One region of the Streptomyces sp. NPDC002076 genome, then DNA from elsewhere that is predicted to be linked to it. Evidence: riboswitches for the same ligand, from Rfam matches in the RefSeq annotation. Region 1 holds a riboswitch; the other holds the start of a gene.

Region 1 (3,399 bases):
ACCTGCGCGTCGATGTCCAGCATCCGCACCCGCTGCCCGCCGGTGTCCTCGTCCGGCAGCAGCCCGCCGCCCGAGCGCCGTACGGCCTCCCGGTCCCCGTCGCCGAGCGCCGCGCACACCCACAGCGAGCCCGCGTCCGATCCGATGGCCGACAGCCCCGAGACCAGCCCGCCGCCGCCCCGTTTGGCGGACAGCGAGCCGTTCTCGTCCACCGTGTACGAAACCGGGCCGCGGTTGGACGCGACCAGCACCTGAGCCTTCTCGGCAGCACCCTGCGTGGAAGCCATGGTCCTCAACCTAGCCCGGCCCGGAAACGCTCAAACGTACGGCCACGCCGGGTGTCGCCGCCGTATACGAACTCAGGCCACCCGGCGCTCGGCGTACTCGGCGATCTCCACCATCGGCGGCCGTTCCTCGGTGTCCACCGAGTAGGTGCGCGGCTCGAAACCGTCCTCGCCCCGCTCGAACTGGGTGAGGGAGGGGCGGATCAGATGGCCCCGGGCCAGCCTCAGCTGGGCCGTGCGGTAGATCGCCGCGGCCATCCGGCCCAGCGCCTGCCCGTCCTGGTGGCGGTGCTTGCGCACGCCCACGTCCACCTGCGCCAGCGCGTTGAGACCCACCAGGTGCAGGGCGTCCACCAGCATGCCCAGTTCCACGCCGTACCCGACCGGGAACGGCAGCTGTTCCAGCAGTGAGCGCCGGGCCGCGTACTCGCCGCCCAGCGGCTGCACGAATCCGGCCAGCTGCGGCCAGTGCATGTTCAGCAGCGGGCGGGCCATCAGCTCGGTGACCCGGCCGCCCTGGCCGGCCGTCCCGGCGAGCGGACGGTCGTACATCGCCTTGACCAGGTCCACGTCCGGCTCGGTGAGCAGCGGGCCGACGATCCCGGTGACGAAGTCGGGGGAGAACTCCTTCAGGTCCGCGTCGACGAAGCAGACGATGTCCCCGCTGGTCACCAGCAGCGAGCGCCACAGCACCTCGCCCTTTCCGGGGACGGCGGGGATGCGGGGCAGGATCTCGTCCCGGTGAACGACCCGGGCGCCCGCGGCGGTGGCGACCTCGGAGGTGCGGTCGGTGGAGCCGGAGTCGACCACCACGATCTCGTCGACGAGCGGGACCCGCTCCAGGAGGTCGTGGCGGATGATCGCGACGATGTCGCCGACCGTCTCCTCCTCGTTGAGCGCGGGCAGCACGACGGACACCGACTGGCCCGTACGCTGCTTGGCGGCCAAGATCTTGTGCAGCGGGCGATCGGTCACGGACCAGGAGCGGGTGCTCAGCCAGCGCTCGACTTCTTCCAGCACGGTCGGCGGCTCCTCACTGTTGTCTCGCGGTTCGGACGACTCTCTCAACTGTCTTGGCCTTCGGTTACAGTCTTGAACAACGCTGGTGACCATCGCATGTCGGGGGTCAGCCAGGCGCTCACAACCGCATACCGCTCATCCAGAGGGGCAGAGGGACACGGCCCGATGAAGCCCCGGCAACCCCCCTGAGCCGCACTCGTTCACGCGAGGCTCCCGGCCAGGGAAGGTGCCAAATCCGTCTCACGGCGAGGTGCGTCGTGAGGAAGATGAGGAGAAAGGGCCTCGCCTCCATGGCTGTGCAGACAGTTGCAAGCTCCGCCGATTCCACCGTCGACCTCGGCCCCGCCGCGGCCCTGAGCTGTCGCGAGTGCGGTCACCGCGTCCCGCTCGGCCCGGTGTTCGCCTGCGAGGAGTGTTTCGGCCCGCTGGAGATCGCCTACGACTTCTCCGCCTACGAGACCGAAGAGCTGCGCCGCCGTATCGAGTCCGGCCCCGCGAACATCTGGCGGTACGCGCCGCTGCTGCCGGTCCCGGCCGACGTCGCCGACAAGCCGAACCTGAACCCGGGCTGGACCAAGCTGGTCAAGGCCGACAATCTCGCGGCCGAACTCGGCGTCACCGGCGGCCTGTTCGTCAAGGACGACTCCGGCAACCCGACCCACTCCTTCAAGGACCGCGTGGTGGCCCAGGCCCTGGAGGCCGCGCGCGCCTTCGGCTTCACCACCCTGTCCTGCTCCTCCACCGGCAACCTCGCCGGTGCGGTCGGCGCCGCCGCCGCCCGGGCCGGCTTCCGCTCCTGTGTGTTCATCCCGCACGACCTGGAGCAGGGCAAGGTCGTCATGGCCGCGGTCTACGGCGGCGAGCTGGTCGGCATCGAGGGCAACTACGACGACGTGAACCGCTTCTGTTCCGAGCTGATCGGCGACCCGGCCGGCGAGGGCTGGGGCTTCGTCAACGTCAACCTGCGGCCGTACTACGCGGAGGGCTCCAAGACCCTCGCGTACGAGATCTGCGAGCAGCTCGGCTGGCGGCTGCCCGACCAGATCGTGGTCCCGATCGCCTCCGGCTCCCAGCTCACCAAGATCGACAAGGGTCTGCAGGAGCTGGTCAAGCTGGGTCTGGTCGAGGACAGGCCGTACAAGATCTTCGGTGCGCAGGCCGAGGGCTGCTCGCCGGTGTCGACCGCCTTCAAGGCCGGCCACGACGTCGTACGGCCCCAGAAGCCGAACACCATCGCCAAGTCCCTCGCCATCGGCAACCCGGCCGACGGGCCGTACGTCCTGGACATCGCGCGCCGCACCGGCGGTGCGGTGGAGGACGTGACGGACGAGGAAGTCGTCGACGCCATCAAGCTGCTGGCCCGCACGGAGGGCATCTTCGCGGAGACGGCGGGCGGCGTGACCGTGGGCGTCACCCGCAAGCTGCTCAAGGACGGCGTCCTGGACCCGACGAAGACCACGGTGGTCCTCAACACCGGCGACGGCCTGAAGACCCTTGACGCGGTGGCCGGGACCGGCCTCACCGCCACCATCCGACCGACCCTGGACTCCTTCCGAGAGGCTGGCCTCGCATGAGCGTGACCGTTCGCATCCCGACCATCCTGCGCACCTACACCGGCGGGCAGGCCGAAGTGGCCGCCGAGGGTGCCACCCTCGCCGAGGTCATCGAAGACCTGGAGAAGAACCACACCGGAATCGCCGCGCGCGTGCTGGACGACCAGGGCAAGCTCCGCCGGTTCGTGAACGTCTACGTCAACGACGACGACGTGCGCTTCGAGCAGGGCCTGGAGACCGCGACCCCGGACGGCGCCGGCGTCTCCATCATTCCGGCCGTCGCCGGCGGCTGATCGTTACCTTGGGTAACTTCAGTTACGCATTGTTCATCGAATTGCCCCCTCCGTGAGAGAAGCGGAGGGGGCAATTCTGCGTGATTGAGCGCGGTAGAGTTGGGGAACGCGCTCTCGACACGACCGGTCGGGAGCCCTGTATTCATGCCGGACGCCCGACAAGAAGTGGCCAAAGTGCGCGGGCTTTATGCGGCTTTTGTGGTGGTTTGTGGGGCCCGACTTGCCCTGAAGTCGGGTGAATTCACACTA
Region 2 (3,399 bases), on a different contig from region 1:
GCGCGGCCTCGGGGGCGCCGCATTCGCCCTGGGTCTCGGGGTCGCTGCCGAGCAGGGTGCGGACCAGGGGGTGGGCGCAGAACAGGCCGTCGCGGACGCCGATGCCGTACTCGGCGGACAAGGCCGCGGCGAAATGGGAGCTGTTCCAGCCCTCGACGACGAAGGAGAGCACGCCGACGCGCGGGGCGTCGTCGCCGAAGAGGGACAGCACCCTCACCTGGGGGACCTCTGCCAGGCCCGCGCGGACCCTGGCGATCAGGTGCCGCTCGCGCGCGACCAGGCCGTCCCAGCCGGCCTCGGTGAGCGCCTTGCAGGCCGACGCGATGGAGTAGGCGCCGATCACATTGGGTGACCCCGCTTCATGCCGGGCGGCACTCTCGTGCCACTCCACGTCCACGCCGCCGTCCCGGCGCCGGGCCACCTTGCGGCTCGCGCCCCCGCCCGCCAGGTAGGGCTCGGCCGCGCGCAGCCAGTCGGCGCGGCCGGCCAGGACACCGGAGCCGAAGGGGGCGTACAGCTTGTGCCCCGAGAAGGCGACCCAGTCGACGTCCAGGTCCCGGACGGACACGGGGTGGTGCGGGGCCAGCTGGGCGGCGTCCAGGACGGTCCGGGCACCGTGCGCGTGGGCGGCTGCCGCCAGCTCCCGTACGGGCCACAGCTCGCCGGTGACGTTCGAGGCGCCGGTGACGCAGACCAGGGCCGGGCCGTGCGGGTCGCGGTCGGCGAGAGCGCGCTCCAGGGTCGTGACGGCCTGCTGCGGGGTGCGCGGGGCGTCGAGGTAGCTGACCTGGGCGTCCTGCCAGGGCAGCAGGGAGGCGTGATGCTCGGTCTCGAAGACGAAGACCTGGCAGCCGGCCGGGAGGGCGCGGGCCAGGAGGTTCAGGGAGTCGGTCGTGGAGCGGGTGAAGACCAGCTGGTCGTCGGGGCGGCAGTCCAGGAATTCGGCGACCGTCCTGCGGGCGTTCTCGAACAGGTCGGTGGAGAGCTGGGAGAGATAGCCGGCACCCCGGTGGACGCTGCCGTAGTACGGCGCGTAGGCGGCCACGTCGTCCCAGACGCGCTGGAGGGCGGGGGCGCTGGCCGCGTAGTCGAGGGCCGCGTAGGTGACCTCGCCGCCGGTGACGAGCGGGACGGTGACATCCCGGCCCAGAACGGGCAGCGGGGCACAAACGGACTGGTCGGCGGCAGCGGTGAAGACGGACATGGGGAACTCCCGTGAGAACGTACGCCGAAGACGGCGTACGGGAAGAAGAGAAAAGGGGGATGCGGAGGCGGGGCTCGGCGGCCCTATCGCATTCGCTTGCTCACGGAAGGCTCCCTCGATGACCAGGACCCCTGGTCCCGCGCTCAGCAGCGCGCGAGGGGTCCGCGCTTGCCGTAGACCTCGCTGCCTACGGCCTGGTCCTCACCCGGGGCACCCCGCCACGGACGGAGGGTTGCCGGACAGCCGGCCGGGGCCGAATGGCTGTCACTCATGACCTGATACAGGAACGTACGGGAAAAGATCGTCGCCCCGCAACCCGCGTCCGGATCGCGGGACGACCGTCGGTGACCGCTAGGCGTTGCTCGCCGCCACCCACCGCTCAAGCGTCCGCTTCGCCGCGCCCGAGTCGATGGACTCCGCCGCCTTGGCCATACCGGCCCGGAGCTGCTCCGGCAGCGGTGCGTCGGTCGGCGCGAGAGCGACGAGCGCCGCCGCCGAGTTCAGCAGCACCGCATCCCGTACGGCCCCTGTCTCACCGTCGAGCAGACGGCGGGCGACCTCCGCGTTGTACGACGCGTCCGCGCCGCGCAGAGCCTCCACGGGGACGAGGTCGATGCCGACGTCCCTCGGGTCGAAGGCCTCCTCGGTGACCTTGCCGTCCCGGACGACCCACACCCGCGAGGTGGCGGTCGTGGTCAGCTCGTCCAGGCCGTCGTCGCCGCGGAAGACCAGGGAGGAGTTGCCGCGCTCGGCGAGGACACCGGCCACGATCGGGGCCATCCGCAGATCCGCCACGCCTACGGCCTGGGCGCGGACCTTCGCCGGGTTGGTCAGCGGACCGAGGACGTTGAAGGTCGTACGGATGCCCAACTGGCCACGGGCGGCGGCGACATGGCGCAGCGCCGGGTGGAACTTCACCGCGAAGCAGAAGGTGATCCCGGCCTCCTCCGCGACCTGCGGGACCCGTTCCAGCGGGAGGTTCAGATTGACGCCCAGCTTCTCCAGCACGTCCGACGCGCCCGACGCCGAGGACGCGGCACGGTTGCCGTGCTTGACGACCTTCACGCCGGTGCCGGCGACGACGATCGCGGACATCGTGGAGATGTTCACCGTCTTGGCACCGTCACCACCGGTGCCGACGATGTCGACGGTCTCCCCCGGCACCTCGATGACGTTCGCGTGCGCGTACATCGCGCGGACGAGCCCGGTGATCTCCTCCACCGTCTCGCCCTTGGCGCGCAGGGCCACGGCGAACCCCGCGATCTGCGCGTCCGTCGCCTCCCCGCGCATGATCCGGTCCATCGCCCATGCCGTGGCGTCCGCGCTCTGGTCCCGGCCCTCCAGCAGGGCGTTCAGTACCTCGGGCCAGGAACGGCCCGCCGCGGTGTCGCCTCCAGCGGGGGTCACAGCGCTCATCAGCCGCTCCTGGTGTCGTAAGAACAGTGTGAACCCAGCCTATCCATCCCCCGGCATGGCGAAGGGCCCCGTCCTCCCCCAGCTCTCGAACAAACTCGAGCCGGGGGTACCCCCATCCGGACGGGGCCCTTCAGCGTGGCGTGGCGACGCGGGGATCAGTGGTGGCCGTGGCCGCTCGTGATCTCCTTGTACTCCTCGACGGTCGGCTTCGGGATCTGGTTGTCCTCGCCGTAGTAGGCACTGGACAGCCTCACCCGGAGCTTCTCCGAGGCCGGGACCTTGCGCTCGACACCGTTCTCGTCGACCGTCGGGCCGATCTCGGCCGGCTCGTACTGGTGGTGGGCCGTGAGGGTGTGCAGCTGCTCCTGGCTGAGCGGCTCGTGCACCTCGATGAACTCACCGTGCGGCAGCCGCTTGATGATGCCGGTCTCGCGACCGTGCAGCACCTTCTCGCGGTCGCGGCGCTGCAGACCCAGGCAGATCCGCTTGGTGACGAGGAACGCGAGGACCGGGCCGACGAAGAAGGCGATCCGGACGAACCAGGTCACGGCGTTGATCGACAGGTGGAAGTGCGTGGCCCACAGGTCGTTGCCGCCGCCGACCAGCAGCGTCAGGTACAGCGTCATCCAGGCGACGCCGAGACCGGTGCGCGTCGGGGCGTTGCGCGGGCGGTCCAGGATGTGGTGCTCGCGCTTGTCGCCGGTGACCCAGGACTCGATGAACGGGTAGACGGCGATCGCCACGAGGACCAGCGGGAAGATCATCAGCGGGATGAACAC

Evidence for each region. Region 1 has a riboswitch for S-adenosylmethionine ahead of thrC (threonine synthase). Riboswitches for the same ligand answer to the same signal wherever they lie in the genome.
Region 2: another riboswitch for S-adenosylmethionine. It lies ahead of ACWCQS_RS10000 (aminotransferase class V-fold PLP-dependent enzyme); the one in region 1 lies ahead of thrC (threonine synthase).

What each region holds. Positions count from the first base shown of each region.
Region 1 is NZ_JBSFDI010000008.1:204,559-207,957, reverse strand. It holds gene ACWCQS_RS19285 (alpha,alpha-trehalose-phosphate synthase (UDP-forming)) at 1-287, opposite strand, end outside; gene ACWCQS_RS19280 (glucosyl-3-phosphoglycerate synthase) at 360-1,304, opposite strand; SAM riboswitch class I at 1,437-1,577, shown strand; gene thrC (threonine synthase) at 1,595-2,878, shown strand; gene ACWCQS_RS19270 (MoaD/ThiS family protein) at 2,875-3,150, shown strand.
Region 2 is NZ_JBSFDI010000004.1:68,093-71,491, reverse strand. It holds gene ACWCQS_RS10000 (aminotransferase class V-fold PLP-dependent enzyme) at 1-1,204, opposite strand, end outside; SAM riboswitch class IV at 1,364-1,480, opposite strand; gene trpD (anthranilate phosphoribosyltransferase) at 1,556-2,620, opposite strand; gene qcrB (cytochrome bc1 complex cytochrome b subunit) at 2,776-3,399, opposite strand, start outside.